2 regions of the Vulcanococcus sp. DEBay_Sum29NL08_54 genome follow, and region 1 is predicted to be linked to the other one. Evidence: predicted binding sites of a transcription regulator. Region 1 holds the regulator's gene; the other holds the start of a gene.
What was found. Region 1 encodes NtcA, which controls nitrogen genes in cyanobacteria. Its sites were predicted from a motif close to GTANCNNNNGNTAC; they were not measured.

Region 1 (7,512 bases):
AATTGGGTCGCACCCTTGGAAAAACCCTGAAGGGTTTTCAGTCCGCCTCGAAGGAATTCGAGCAGGAGTTCCGAAAGGCGGTCGACACGGTGGAAGCGGAAGTCACCCAGGCTTCTTCAGAGCCCCAGCCTCAACTCAAGGCCGACGACGAGCAAGCGGCCGGTTGAAGGACTCCATGGCTCCTTTGAGTCTTGTTGTTGGTTTAGGGAACCCGGGCGAGAAGTACGCCGGAACCCGCCACAACGTCGGATTTATGGCGCTGGAGCAGCTGGCCAAGCGTCAAAACAGCAGCTTTAAGCAGCAGTCCAAGCTCCACGCCCTCGCCGCGGAGGTGGGACAGGGTGCTGAACGCCTGCGTCTGTTGATGCCTCAGACCTACATGAACGACAGCGGTCGTTCGATTCGTGCTGCTCTCGATTGGTTTGGCTTCGAGCCCAACCAGATGCTGATCCTGGTGGACGACATGGATCTCCCCCTCGGTCGCTTGCGCCTGCGGCTCTCGGGCGGTGCTGGCGGGCATAACGGTCTGCGCAGCACCATTGCCCATCTCGGTGGCCAAGAGTTCCCCCGCTTGCGCATCGGAATTGGCGCTCCGGCCTTGAATCCTGTGGAACGTAAGCAGCGCACTGTCGGCCACGTCCTCGGCCGCTTTGCCGTCGCCGAACAGCCGGTGCTCGAGGAGGTCATCGATGAGGTCTTGGCTGGTCTGGATCTGATTCAGCGCCTGGGGTTTGAGCGGGCTGGTAACAGGCTCAACGGTTTTGTTGCTCCCTCTGCCGCCAAGCTGGTCGAGCAACCCACTGCCTGAGTCCGCGTGAGTCGCCTCCCCACGACAACGGCGCAATTGCGGGTGCTGCGCCAAAGCTTTAGCCAGCGGGTGCTGGAGGGTGAGGTCAGCGCTGGAGGGTTCGAGTGGACCTTCGCCTGGTTCTTTGACCGCGGCGAGCTGCAGGTGGAGCCCTCCCTGGGCCGGGCCTTGATCCAGGACGCGTTGCTGCGCTTCCTGTTGAAAACCGACTACCAGCTGGAGGCGGGTGGGGACTACGCCTTCAGCGTGCGGGCCAGGTTTTAGGCAGCGAGCTGGCGCAAGACGACCAAGCCAGGTTCCCGCTTGAGCTCCGTTCTCCAATGGCGCTCCAGCAGGAGTTGAGCCACGACATCGTCGTAGTCCCGTGGGGGCAACCTCAGGCCCTCGGGGAGCATTCGCCGCCAGCCCCTGGGGGGCTCCAGCTGCCAGTAGCGGGCTCGTGCGGCCAGGGTGGTTCCCGCTTCAGGGATGACCTGGATAGCCAGGCCCAGGTCGTTGAGTTGCCGCTGCCAGTGCTTGCTGCCCGTGCCATCGCCGAGCACAACACCCTCAAGACCCGGACGTTCTCGCCAGATCGCAATCTGCTTGAAGCACTCTTCCGGGGAGAGCACGGCGGCAACCTCGATCTGGCCTGTGCTGTGGTCAGAGCGCACCAAGCCGCATTTGCTGCGGCCGGGATCGAGTCCGATCCAAGTCATTGCGGGCGCTGCCAGCGAATGTCCACGGCAATCGGGTCGGCCAGATCACTGTTGCCTCTGGAGACGGCCTCGAGCTTGGCGGTCTCGCCCAGGGGGCGGTTGACCAGGGCCTCAGCCAGTTGATTGAGGCGTGCTGGGTCAAATTGCAGGCCGTTGGCCAGGGCCCCTTGACGTTGCGCTCGGGTAAAGGCTGCTGCCAGGAGCAGGTTCAGACGGCTACGCACCTGATCCGGGGAGCGCTCATCGGCCTCCAGCACGGTGGTGGCCAGTTGTTCTCCACTACGCACCACCCGTTTGTTGGGTCTGACATCCGGGAATGCCACGACCTGACGCTCCCCTTTGAGCACATTGGCCGCTGAGATCAGACTCACGACCCACTCGCCGCGTTTGCTGAGGGTGGTCTCCAATTTGCTGATGTCGCTGCGCGGTACCAACAGGATTTGACGGTTCGGTGTTTCGCCTGGCAGCACGCGCTGGTAGACGTTCAAATTCGTGCGCTGCAGCAGGGCGTGGATCACGTCTCGGGCCTGGCTGGGCTTCTCGATCCGCACCTTGGCCACCTCCAGGATTTGGCCACTGCTGATCACCACATCACCCTGACGTAGGGCAATCAGGTTGCGTTCGAGACGCTCGAGCTCTTGGCTGCTGCTTTTGATCTTGCTGTTGAGCTTGGCGAGCTCAGTGCGGTTGCGCTGGAGATCGGAATCCTTCGCGGCGATGTCACGGCTGAGGCGGTCGCGCTCGGCCTCCAGTTGTTTGCGTTGCTCCATCAGGGGAGCCAGTTCCTTCTGCAGCCGGCTGGCCTGCTCGGCCACCACCTTGAGTTGGCGTTGGGCCTCGCTGCGCTCGTTCTCTGCGCTGCGCAGGGCGCTCCGACTTTGGGCCAGGTCCTTGCGACTTGAGCTCAGGGCATCGCGGCTGTCCCGCAGGCGCTGTTCGATCTGATCGAGTTCGAAGAGCCCCGTGCGCAAGCGATCACTGACGAGCAGCATCAGCCCAAGGGAGATGGCACTGATCAAGCTGCCGGTCAGCACCGTGATCACCACGGCGGTCTTCTTGGGCCGCAACCGGAACAAGCTCAGCCGCGCCTTGCCGACCTTGGATCCCAAGCGATCCCCCAGGGTGGAGAGCACTCCCCCGAGGATCAGCAACGCCAGGATCAGGATCCAGCCGGACACGACGTTGGGCGACGACGATCAGTATCGGTTGCGGTGGCTTGGAACGCAGCTGGGATCGGCCACCAGTTCAGCCGTTTAGCTGAAGCGTTTGGCGAGGGCCAACGGATCGAAGACGGTGATTTTTTTGCGGTCGATTTGCACTAGGCCGTCGTTGCGGAGGTCGCCCAGGAGACGGGTGATCGTGACGCGGGTCGATCCGATTGCTTCGGCGATGGCCTGGTGGGAGAGGCGCAGGTCGATCGTGATTCCTTCGCTGCTGGGTACACCAAAGTCGCGGCAGAGCACCAGCAGGAAGCTCACCAGTCGCGAGGACATGTCGCGGTGGGTGAGGGTTTCGATCATGGTCTCGGTTTGAAGAATCCGAGAGGAGAGACCCTGCAGAAGCAGTAGACCAACCGCCGGGTCTTGTTCGATCGCCTTGCGGACGGAGGTGGCGGGAGCCGTCACCAGCTCGACGCGGGTAAAGGCAATCGAGTGATAGAAGCGGTCCGAACGCTGGCCTGTCAGTAGAGACAGCACGCCGAAGAGGCTGTTCTCCCGCAGCAGTGCCACGGTGATTTCCTCGCCGGATTCGTAGACCCTGGAGAGCCGGACCGCACCCCGTTTCAGCAGATAAACCTTTTCGGCGGGGTCGCCGGGGAAAAAGATTGTTTTGCCGCGCTCAACGATTTCGGTGGTGCTACCGCTCAGGCCCCGGATGACATCCAGCAGCGTGGCATTGGGCGGCAGGGGACTCCCCGCGATCGGTGCGATCACTGACGTACCGGTCGTAGGGCTAGGGGAGTAGCGGCTGAATCCTTGCGTTGCCACGACCATTTCAGCGCGACTGAGTTGCCTGGAACCTACGGATCAGTCCAGGGCCGCCCTGTAGCCATTGAAACTAATTTGCTGCCTCTGCCAAGGCCTGCTTCTGGGCCTGCATCAGTTGATCGATGCCGCTTTCCGCTAGGTCAACCAGGCTGGAAAGCTGTTGGCGACTGAAGGGTGCGCCCTCGGCAGTGCCTTGAATTTCGAGCAAATGTTGCTCTTGATTCATCACCACGTTCAGATCGACCTCTGCTCGGCTGTCCTCGCTGTAGTCGAGATCGAGGAGTGCGGCGCCATCCACGAGGCCAACGGAAACCGCCGCCACCTGCCCCACCAGGGGCGATCGTTCCAGCACTCCGCGCTGCTCCAGGCGTTGCAGGCCGAGGGCTAAGGCGGCCCAGGCTCCAGTGATGCTGGCGGTGCGGGTGCCGGCATCGGCTTGAAGGACGTCACAGTCGATTTGCAGGGTCCGCTCCCCCAGCGCCTCCAAATCCAGGCAGGCCCTGAGGCTGCGGGCGATGAGGCGTTGGATTTCTTGGGTGCGACCGGAGAGCTTCATCAGCTCCCGTGGCTGCCGGCTGGGGGTGCTGGCGGGGAGCAGCCGGTAGTCAGCGCTCAGCCAGCCCTTGCCGGAGCCTTTACGCCACTTCGGAACACCCTCCTCTAAGCAAACGCTGCAGATCACAGCCGTGTTGCCCGTGTACACCGTGACGGAGCTCAGGGCGAAGCCCATCGGATCCCAAGCGAAGCGCGTGCTGCGCAGGTCCGTTGCGCTGCGGCCGTCCCGCCTGGGTTGGGTGCTGCTCATCGCGGGCTGGCTCAGTGCCTCGATGGTACGGGTGTTTGCACTACAGGTAGTGCTTGTTGCTTGCCGGACGGCCTAACGCCGCTACATTCAGGATCCCAAGCGGCAGCCATGCACTCGATGACGGCCAGCATTGCAGCCACGCCCCGTGCTGGACACCTGCGTCCATTGGCTGTGGTCCCGGCGTCGGCCCCCGCTCGCAGCGTGCGCCTGGCGGCCCAGCAGGAGGGGCAGCTCCAGGTTCACACCGCTCCCTTCCGCGGCAGCTTCAGTGGGGTATTCAGTCAGGCCCTGCGCAGCGCCGGACTTGGCAGCCGCGTTCTGGTGAGCCAATTCCTCAAAGGTGGGGTCGATCAGGGTCTGGAGCGCAGTGTGTGGCTCTGTGGCCGCCTTCAGTGGCTGAGGCCAGCCGTGGCGGGTTGCCTGGCTGAGCCCGTGCCGGCCTCCCAGGCCGATGTCGAGGCTGTGCGCGAGATCTGGGCGTACACCCGTGAGCAGCTGCTGAGCGGTCAGCTGGATCAGTTGGTGCTCGATGAGTTGGGCCTGGCCGTCGAATTGGGCTACTTGTCCGAGGCGGAGGTCGTTTCAGCCCTGGAGCAGCGGCCGTCCCACCTGGATGTGATCCTGACGGGGCCCTCCATGCCCACCGCTCTGTTGGCCATGGCCGATCAGGTCACCCAGCTGCGCCGAGGTTTCTGATGCTCAAAAACGACCGTTGGATCAACGAGCAGGCCGCCTTGGGCATGCTCGAGCCCTTTCAGCCGCAGCTGGTTCGCCATCTCGATCCGGAGAACAGCGAAAAGCCGGTTCTCAGCTTTGGCTGCTCGTCCTACGGCTATGACCTGCGTCTCTCCCCGCAGGAGTTCCTGATCTTCCGGCACGTCCCCGGAACGATCATGAATCCCAAGCGCTTCAACCCCGCCAACCTGGAGCCGGTGCCCCTGCATGAGGACGAAGACGGCTCGTACTTCATCCTCCCGGCCCACTCCTATGGCCTGGGTGTGGCGCTCGAGAAGATGTGCGTCCCTCCCAACATCACCGTGATTTGCCTGGGCAAGAGCACCTATGCCCGCCTGGGGATCATCGTCAACACCACCCCAGCTGAGGCCAGTTGGGAAGGTCACCTGACCCTGGAGTTCAGCAATTCCTCCGGCGCGGACTGCCGCATCTATGCCAACGAGGGCATTTGCCAGCTGCTCTTCTTCGAGGGCGATCCCTGCGAGACGACCTACAAGGACCGGGCTGGCAAGTACCAGCACCAGCCCGAGCGGGTCACCTTGGCCAAGGTCTGAGCCCTAAGGGGCCAGGCGCGCCTTGTGCAGGCGGGTCTTCTCGTACCAAGCCGCGATCTCTGGGGCCCAGGCCTGGAGGTGGGGCCACATCAGATCGCAGAGCACCCGGATTTCCTCCTGGGCATCGAGCTTGGCGCGCAGGTCCATGAAGTGCAGGAACGCCCGCAGCGAGAAGCTCACCACGAAGTGCTGGCGGTAATCGAAGGGAAGGATGCCCCGGGCATGCTCCTCGGCGAACCCCGCCGCGAGCATGTCGCGATAGCGCTCGGCCGCGGCTTGGCAGAGGGCGAGATCCTTGGCGCGCTCGTCTGCGCTGTAGGTGTACTTCTTGCCTTGCCGATCGCTGTACTGCCCTTCGGGGCGGAGGTAGAAGACCTCTTCGAGTTCCAGCTCGCCGTTGGCGGCCCGGCAGATGCGCTCGCCGGTGTAGCGCATGGATTGGACGTCAAAGCTCACGCCCACCCGGTGGGTGCGGGCCTGCTGCATCACGGAGTGGGGGAACCAGCCCACGTTCAGCACGATCTGGGCGTGCTCCAGCGGACCGTAGTGACCGCGCTCACCAGCTAGGAGACGTTTGACGCAGATCTCGCCGGCCTTGGTCTCATCAGGCCACTCGGCGCGATCGGCCGCCACAAACCCTTCGCTGTAGTCCTGGTGCATCCCCGCATAGACGCACTGCTGGGGGTTGGGGGTCGCTGCAATCAGCTCAACCCGAAAGCGTTTCATGGGCGGGCGATGGCGTGGGGAGCTGGTGCTGCAGGGTAACGGGCTTTGGGGGACTCAGCTGTGGCTGCGGGGGCCTGCCATGGTGGTCGCCTCCGCTTGCGGCAGGACGCTGGTCTCGGCAACGCCCGCCATGGCCGGTAAGGGGGTGCCTGCCACCAAGGCTTCAGTCAGGGCTTCCAATTCGCTTTGGCTGCGGGCGCCGACGGCGCGGCCCACGCGGGTGCCACTGGCATCGAAGAATTCCAGCTGCGGGATGCCGTTGACGTCGTAGCGATCCACCTCCGGTTGCCAGCGGGGGTTGTCGACGTTCAGCAGCACCACATCGAGTTGATCGTGGTGTTGGCTCTCGACCTTCTCCATCGCTGGGGCCATGGCTTGGCAGGCCTCACACCAGTCCGCGTAGAACTCGACCACGCTGGGCCGGCCATTGCTGAGGGCAACGGCGGGCTCCAGCGACTGGCGGGCCAGCTTCTCCAGGGGCGCCGCCGGTGAGAGCCCGCCGCGCAGAAGGAAGAGCCCTAAGGCCAGAAGGGCGGCCACTGCAGCCAGCAGCATGCGCTCGCGCCGTCCCAGGGCTGCCGTGTTGCTGTCCACAGGTGGTGTGTTGATGCTTGGCGCCAATCTGCCAGGGCTGTTCCCATTCCGCGTCGATACCCTGACGGTGGCTGAGTTGCGCCCTTGAAACGCCGCATCACCCTTCACTTCCCGCGGGAGGCGGTGCATCAGCCGATCACCTATCGCCTGGCGGTCGAATTTGATATCGCCGCCAAGATCCTGCGGGCGCAGATCGCTCCGAACCAGAGCGGAACGATGGTGGTGGAGCTCTCCGGCGACATCGATGATCTCGATGCCGCTGAGCAGTGGTTGGAGGGGCAAGGTCTGGGCTTGAACCGGGCCTCCGGTGAGATCGCGATTGATCCCCAGCGTTGTGTGGACTGCGGCATCTGCAGCAGCGTTTGCCCGAGTGGTGCCCTGAGTTTCACCGCTCCCCACTGGCGACTGGAGTTCAACGCGCAGCGCTGCCTGGTCTGCGAGCAATGCATCCCCTCGTGTCCGTTTGAAGCGATCGCCCTGGTGTTGGATCAAGCTGTGGGCGCTGCCCAGTGATGCGCCTGTCCATGCGCCCTGTGACTGCTGTTCTTCGCTTCCTGGTCCTGCCGCTGCGGGCACCGATGTTGCTGGTGCTGTTTGCTGTCAG
Region 2 (7,512 bases), on a different contig from region 1:
GTTGCTTTGGGGTGGCCACGCTTCAGGAGGGGGTGGAGTTGCGCCAGGCGGGCCTGGATCAGCCCGTCCTGGTGCTGGGCAACCTCAGCCATCCGGATGAGTTGCGGGCCTGCCTGCATTGGCAGTTGATGCCCACCCTCAGCGGCATGCGTGAGGCGTTGCTCTGCCAGAACCTGGCCAGCGGTAGCGGTCGTCAGTTGGCGGTCCACCTCAAATTGGACACCGGCATGAGCCGGCTCGGCGCGCCCTGGGAGGAGGGGCCGCGGTTGGTTCAGGCCATCGCCGGTCTGGAGTCGCTGCAGCTGGCCGGGGTCTATTCCCACCTAGCCGGAGCCGATGCCCCGGGAGATGGACTGGATGCCCTGACGGCCACCCAGCAGCAGCGCTTCGACTCTGTCCTGACGGGACTGCAGCAGCAGCAGTTGCCCTCGGGTTGCCGCCACCTGGCCAATTCCGCTGGGACGCTGCGCAGCCGTCAGTTGCACTACGACCTGGTGCGGGTGGGGCTGGCCCTCTACGGCCAGCGCCCCTCGGATCACCTCGGCGCCGGTCTGGACCTGCAGCCGGCGATGCACGTCCGTGCCCGGGTCAGCTTGATTCGGGAGGTCCCCGCCGGGGTTGGCGTGAGCTACGGCCATCGCTTCATCACCCAACGGCCCAGCCGGCTGGCGGTGGTGGGGATTGGCTATGCCGATGGCGTCCCGCGGCTGCTCTCCAACCAGCTGGAGGTGCTCTTCGCCGGTCAGAGGGTGCCCCAGGTGGGGGCGATCACCATGGATCAGCTGGTGCTGGATGCCACGGATGTACCGGAGCTGGAGGCCGGCAGCGTCGTCACGCTGCTCGGGGAGGAGGCCGGTGAGCGGATCGATCCCACGGCCTGGAGCGACCCGATCGGCACCATCCCCTGGGAGATCCTCTGCGGTTTCAAACACCGCTTGCCGCGGCTGCCCCAACGGGCCGTTCGCGGTGCCAGCGCCTGATAGTCTTTGCGGGCCACTGGAGAGGTGGCTGAGTGGTTGAAAGCGGCTCCCTGCTAAGGAGTTACAGGAGGCAACTTCTGTCGAGGGTTCGAATCCCTCCCTCTCCGTTCCCGACCGGGACACCCCGATCAAACCCCAGTCCGACCACGGGCTGGGGTTTTGTTCGTTTAGAGCGCCAGCAAGCGCCGGCAGAGCTCCGGTAGGAGCGCCTCGTCCTGGGCGCGCTCGGGGCCCTCGCTGAGCACCACGATCAGGGCCGGAGCCTTGCCCTCCAGTTCGATGTAGGCCGCGTCGTGGCGGGCCTGGCTCATCCAGCCGGCCTTGCTCCAGAGCTGGGCGCCCTCCGGAAGGCCACCACCCAGGAATCCATCCACTTGGTTCTCGGGGTCAGCGGCGCGGGCCGCGGGGTCCAAGCTGCGGGAGAGCAGCTCTTGCATCCGGCTGCAGGCGCTGGGGGAGAGCAACTCCCGGGCCATGACCGCCTGCAGCACCCGGGCCGTCAGGTTGCTGCTCAGGCGATTGCGGTTCTCCAGTTCAGGGCCGTAGGACTGACGCTCGCGGCCATAGGGGCCGTCTCCCCAGGTCTTCTGGCAGGCGTTATTGCCCGGCCATTCCGGCCAGCCCAGCTCGCCGTACCAGCGGTTGATCAGTTGGCGCTGCTGGCTCCACTGCTGCAGGGCCGCCGCCGGCAGCTCCGGTCCGCTGCAGGTTCCCGTCAAGAGATCCACCACGAGCCCCGTGGCGTCGTTGCTGGAATCCCGGATCATGTCGGCCAGGGCCCGCCGCAGCTCCGGGGTGTCGTCGATGAGCTCGCGCTGCAGCCAGGCTTCCGCGGCAAGGAGATAGAGGAGCTTCACCACGCTGGCGGGATAGCGGGCTTGGTTGCCGCGCCAGTGGGTCCCCTGCCCTTCGCCAGCTGTGCCGCCGCGCAGGGACTGCCCGTAGCGGATCCAGGTGACCGACAGCTGCTCGCTCAGCCCCGGCCGGCCCTCCTGCTCCAGGCTGCTGATCGCCGCAACCAGTGCTTGCTCCATCTCCCCATCAGGGCAGTAGAACGCCATCGCAGCCACTCGGGGTCATGGCGAGGTTAAGCAGGTTGTCCGTGGGAACACCCGTGGCCTTGGAGCTGCTGCACCCGGGCAGTTCTTGGCGCATCGATGCGCCGCTCAATCTCTACAGCCATTGGTCGGGGCCAGGCCTCGCCACCCAGGCCTGGGCCGGCCGAGCCCTGCAGGTTCTGGGTCAAGCGGCGCCGACCGGGAAGCGCCTGCGGGTGCGGTTGCTGGAGGACGGCTACCCCGGCTGGATTGATCCGCGGGACCTGCTGGGCCATGCCCGTTGTATCGCGGGCCAACGGGCGCAGCTCTGGTCCGAGTCGGCCATTGCTGAGCGCCTGCCTGCCGTCTTGGCCTTTGCCGAGGCCGCGCGCCAGCAGGCCAACCACTACCTCTGGGGCGGGAGCCTGGGGCCCGACTTTGACTGCTCAGGCTTCATCCAGGCGGCCTATGCCGCCGCGGGGGTCTGGATCCCGCGGGATGCCTACCAGCAGGAGCGCTTCTGCCAGCCCGTCGCGGTGGCGCCCGGTTGCTATGGCCTGCTGCGTCCCGGCGATTTGATCTTTTTTGGTCGCCCCCAGCGCTGCACCCATGTGGGGCTCTATCTCGGGCAGGGCCGCTACCTGCATAGTTCTGGCCGGGAGCACGGCCGCGATGGCCTGGGTGTCGATGGTCTGGATCCCCAGCTGATCGATCCGGTCAGCGTTCACTACCGAACGGAACTGCGCGGCGCCGGCCGTGTGGTGCGCTGCCACGACGGCTCCACCCTGCCTTGATGTCCATGGTTTGGTCTTTGCTTCTCGTTCTCGCACTCACGGCCCTCGGCTGGCTGCTGGCGCGCCGCACCGCTTGGGGCCGGCAGCTGGGCATGACGATGGTGGTGCTGCTGCTCGGCCTGCTGGTGAGCAACCTGGCCGGGGTGCAGCTGCAGGCCGAGGCCGCCTCTTGGGTCAATGGTCCCTTGACCTCGCTGGCGATCGGCCTGCTGTTGCTCGCGGTCGATCTCCGGCGCCTCTGGCCCCAGGCCCGGCAACTGCTCGGACCGTTTCTGGTGGCGGCCCTGAGCACGGTCTTGGGGGTGCTGCTGGGGGGCTGGTTGCTGCATCCCCTGCTCGGGGAGGACTGGGACGTGCTGGCGGGGATGTACACCGCCACCTTCACCGGGGGCAGCCTGAATTTCGTCTCGGTGGCCCGGACGCTGAATCCCCCAGAGACCTTGCTGACCCTGGCGACCGCCGCCGATTACGTGGTCTTCGCGGTCTGGTTCGCCATCAGCACCTGGCTGGGACTGAGGGCGGATGCGGCCCCGGAGGCGACCTGGGCGAATGAGGCCCCAAGCGATCAGCCGGAGCGCTCCTGGTGGCTGGCCGGTCTTTGGGGCTTGGCCGTGTTGGCGTTGAGCCAGGGGCTGACGGGTGTGCTGCAGGGCGTCCCCTCGATCCTGGTGCTCACAACGGTCGCGCTGCTGGTGGCCCAGTTGCCGGCGCCCGCCAGCCGTCGCGGTTGCTATGGCCTTGGCTTGCTCTTGATTCAGCCCTTCTTCACGGTGATGGGCCTGAGCTCCCCGGTCGCGGGCCTGCTGGGGGAGGGCTTGCCGGTGTTGCTCTATGCGGCTGTGGTGGTGCTGGTGCAGGCCGCGTTGCTGCTTTTGATCTTCCGCCGCTGGCTGCGCTGGCCCATGGCTGAGACCCTGGTGGCCTCCCAGGCCTCCATCGGCGGCCCCAGCACGGCCCTGGCCCTGGCGACCGCCATTGGCCGCGCTGAATTGGCCGTGCCTTCGGTGGCGATTGGTTTGCTCGGCTATCTGCTCGGGACCTACTTGGGCCTGGGGGTGGCTTGGCTGCTGCCGGGCTGAGCCTCTTTTGAGCGCTTTCCTCTAGGTTCCAGCCAACTTGAGCCGTCCCTCTTGAGCAGCGCCAGCGTTCCAGACCTCTCGATCGTGGTGCCTCTGTTCAACGAAGAGGAGAGCCTGCCGCTGCTCGTCGAGAAGCTGCTGCTGGCCCTGCGTCCCCTGGGCCGCTCCTTTGAGCTGGTGCTGGTGGATGACGGCTCATCCGATCGCACGGCCGAGGTCTTGCGCCAGCAGGCCGCCGGGGCCCCAGAGCTGGTGGCGGTTCTGTTGCGCCGCAATTACGGCCAGACCGCTGCGATGGCGGCTGGCTTTGACGCCAGCCGCGGGCGCTTGATCGTCACCCTGGATGGGGACCTGCAGAACGATCCCGCCGATATCCCGATGCTGCTGGAGCGCCTGGAGCAGGGGTATGACCTGGTGAGCGGCTGGCGGCACCAGCGCCAGGACCATGCCGTCAGCCGGCTGCTCCCCAGCAAGATCGCCAATGCCCTCATCGCTCGGGTGACGGGGGTGCGGTTGCACGACTACGGCTGCTCCCTCAAGGCCTACCGCCGCGAGCTGGTGGAGGACATGAACCTCTACGGGGAGCTGCATCGCTTCCTGCCGGCCTTGGCCTTCATCGAAGGGGCCCGCATCGCCGAGGTGAAGGTGAACCACAACGCCCGTCAGTTCGGCCAGAGCAAGTACGGGATCGATCGCACCTTCCGGGTGCTGATGGATCTGTTCACGGTCTGGTTCATGAAGCGCTTCTTGACCCGTCCGATGTACGTCTTCGGTTTCGGGGGGCTGAGCGCCATGGCCATCGGGGCGCTGCTGAGCGCCTATCTGCTGATGGTCAAGTTGGGGGGCGCGGAGATCGGCAACCGGCCCCTATTGCTGGTGGCGGTCCTGGCCCTGATCACGGGCGTGCAGCTCTTTTGTTTTGGTCTGCTCTCGGAGGTGCAGATGCGCACCTATCACGAGAGTCAGGGCCGTCCGATTTACCGCATTCGCGAGACGTTGCGCGGCAGCTTGAGCGGCTGAGGCGAGGCAACAGGCAGGCTGCTGCGGCCACGGAAGTGGGACATGGCTTCAGCGGCGAGCTGGGCGACCACCTGGTCGGCATCGCGCAGGCCGCGGCGAATCAGGGGCAGGGCCTCGCGGTGGCACCAGAGCTGGCAGATGGCCATGGCCGTGCGGCGCTGCTCACCCCCCGCGCGGAACTGTTGCTCCAGCTGTTGCAGCAGTTGGTGGCGGCCGCGCCGGTCGCTGGCGGCGGGGAGGACGACCGTGTCCTGGCTGCCCTGATTGCTGGAGTTGCTCCCGTCAGAGGGGATGACCAGCTCCATCTGCCCGCGGTTCAGGGCTGCGATGCCGGACGCATCGGTGGAGCGCAGGATGTTGCGCTTGGGCCGGCCAAGGACCCAGCAGGCCGCCAGGACGCCTGCGATGACGATGCCGGTGAGTGCCTGGGTCATGGGCTGGGGGTGTGGTCTGAACTTTTATGTCGCCCCTTGAGGCCCCGAAGAGCAGCTCCGGCAGGGCTCCTTACAGTGCCGAACGGTAGCTGTATTGGCCCACGCTGATGACCGGAGATTTCGTCGCCGCCTGGATGCCCTCGGTGTTCGTGCCACTTGTCGGGATCCTGGCTCCTGCTGTGGCCATGGCCCTGCTGTTCAACGTGATCGAAGCCCGCGACTGAGCTGTCGCCGCTTCATTCCGCGCCACCTGACGTTCTTCCCCCGATGACCGTGACCCCCGTGGCCGACCCCTGTGTCGGCAATCTGGCCACTCCCGTCAACAGCAGCTACTTCAGCCGCGCTTTCCTGAGCGCGCTGCCTGCTTATCGCCCCGCCCTCTCTCCCAACCGTCGCGGTCTGGAAGTGGGCATGGCCCATGGCTTCTTCCTCTACGGCCCCTTCGCCATCTGTGGCCCCCTGCGCGCCACCGAGTACGCCAGCACCGCTGGTCTTCTGGCTGCTGTGGGTCTGGTCTCGATCCTGACGGTCTGCCTGTCGATCTACGGCACCGCTGGCCGTGGCCCCAACGTGCAGCCGGCTGACGCCACCATCGACAACCCCCCTGCTGACCTGTTCACCAAGGCGGGTTGGGCCGAGTTCGCCAGCGGCTTCTGGCTCGGCGGTTGCGGCGGTGCCGCCTTCGCCTGGTTCCTCGCCGGCACGACCATCGTGGCTCCCCTGGTGAAGATCGCCGGTGGTGTTTGGAGCGTCGGCTGAGTCCAGCCTGCTCATCCTTGATTCACCCTTTGCCCGTCAGATCCTTTGGGGGTCTGGCGGGTTTTTTGATGCCTTGCCGTTGGCTTGGGCCATGGCTATGGAGTCAGTAGAGCTGTGGTGCTGTGATGACGCGTTGGCCTGCTGTTGTTCTTGCGGCGACCCTCTCGGCCTTGCCGGGGTTGGCTCTGGCTGAGCCCCTGCCGCCGCCGATTGGTCCGCTCCCCTCTTCGGCGCAGGCTGATGCGGGTTACCCGGGGGATGTGGAGAACGCCCTGAGTGATTTCACGCGTTTTCAGTGCGATTTGCTGTTCTTTTTGACCCCACGGCAGAACTGCCCAAGCGATTAATCGGCAAAATCGGAGTTTTGTAATCGCCTGAACGACACGGCTGGTTTCCGCGCGGCTAAAACAGTGCTGTAGCAACCGCTACAAAACGTTCACCTCGGCACCTTTTGGTTGCCTGAGGCGCAGTTCGATCCAGGCCATGGAACGGGGACCTGGGCTGACTCCGAGGAACTATCCATGACCCTCACCTATCGCGGCCAGAAGTACCAGCAGAACAAAGAGGCTGTCTCCCAGAAGCACCCTCAGCTGAACTACCGAGGTCTCAAGTACGTCAAGTGATTCCTGCTTGATTGATTTGCCTTTAAGCCCCGCTCTTGCGGGGCTTTTTTTTGTTTCGTGCGCTGCTCTTGCTCTGGTGTTTCAGCGTGTGGTCAATCCAGTGGTGCCTTCGTTTGAGCATCTCTAGTCTTCGCGAACAAGACTGATCTGCCAGGTGATTGAGGGTTCCCTGCCGCTTGTTCGTGCCGGCGTCGATGGCCTGAGGGCCTATGCCTCCGCGAGCGTGGTCATCGCGATCCTGATCAGCATCTTTGGCGTTCAACGCATCGATTTCTCCGCGAAGGGATGGAGAAATATTGGCTTCCGGCTCCTGATCATTCCCGGACTGGCCTTGTTATGGCCTTGGCTGATCAAACGGCTCTGGCTTGGTGCTCCGCCAGCCGTTGAACGCAATGCCCACCGGCTGGCGGCACGGGCATGATCAGCAGTCGACGGCAGACCCATCGCTGGCTGATGACAGCGCTTGGGGTTCTCCTGCCTTGGCTGGCGGTGAGTGCACTTGTTCAGCGCCCTGAGATCCCGCCGGTCACAGCAACGGCGGCACCCCTGTTCGCTCGGGCCGATCTGGGTGGAGCGACAGCCGAGGGAGATCTCCTCCTTGCCTTCGATTGGCCGGTCCAAGACACTCAGCTCAAGGGCCAGCTGGTGTTGGGCCCGATGCTTCAGTTGCGCTTGATCGCAGAGGAACCCCTCAACTTGGCGGATCCACTGCTCTATTGGTCGTCGACCGACAGGAGCCCTGAGTCGTTGGCGCAGGCTCAGCTGTTGGGTTCCCTCGCCGGAGCC

Region 2: the regulator NtcA is predicted to act here: its motif matches at 6,519-6,532, upstream of QZ186_RS05655 (DUF4278 domain-containing protein).

Annotation. Positions count from the first base shown of each region.
Region 1 covers NZ_JAFMNJ010000024.1:4,478-11,989, forward strand. Annotated here, with positions in the region: gene QZ186_RS08435 (TatA/E family twin arginine-targeting protein translocase) at 1-167, shown strand, start outside; gene pth (aminoacyl-tRNA hydrolase) at 176-808, shown strand; gene QZ186_RS08445 (DUF3146 family protein) at 815-1,072, shown strand; gene QZ186_RS08450 (resolvase) at 1,069-1,506, opposite strand; gene QZ186_RS08455 (DUF3084 domain-containing protein) at 1,503-2,684, opposite strand; gene ntcA (global nitrogen regulator NtcA) at 2,760-3,500, opposite strand; gene rph (ribonuclease PH) at 3,565-4,299, opposite strand; gene QZ186_RS08470 (cob(I)yrinic acid a,c-diamide adenosyltransferase) at 4,417-4,995, shown strand; gene dcd (dCTP deaminase) at 4,995-5,588, shown strand; gene thyX (FAD-dependent thymidylate synthase) at 5,592-6,314, opposite strand; gene QZ186_RS08485 (thioredoxin domain-containing protein) at 6,369-6,908, opposite strand; gene QZ186_RS08490 (NIL domain-containing protein) at 6,993-7,421, shown strand; gene QZ186_RS08495 (hypothetical protein) at 7,421-7,512, shown strand, end outside.
Region 2 covers NZ_JAFMNJ010000010.1:59,585-67,096, forward strand. Annotated here, with positions in the region: gene alr (alanine racemase) at 1-980, shown strand, start outside; tRNA gene QZ186_RS05610 (tRNA-Ser) at 999-1,087, shown strand; gene QZ186_RS05615 (serine hydrolase) at 1,148-2,041, opposite strand; gene QZ186_RS05620 (C40 family peptidase) at 2,059-2,811, shown strand; gene QZ186_RS05625 (DUF819 family protein) at 2,829-3,890, shown strand; gene QZ186_RS05630 (glycosyltransferase family 2 protein) at 3,942-4,910, shown strand; gene QZ186_RS05635 (HEAT repeat domain-containing protein) at 4,868-5,344, opposite strand; gene QZ186_RS05640 (photosystem I reaction center subunit VIII) at 5,452-5,568, shown strand; gene QZ186_RS05645 (photosystem I reaction center subunit XI) at 5,612-6,103, shown strand; gene QZ186_RS05650 (hypothetical protein) at 6,229-6,450, shown strand; gene QZ186_RS05655 (DUF4278 domain-containing protein) at 6,625-6,726, shown strand; gene QZ186_RS05660 (hypothetical protein) at 6,881-7,147, shown strand; gene QZ186_RS05665 (hypothetical protein) at 7,180-7,512, shown strand, end outside.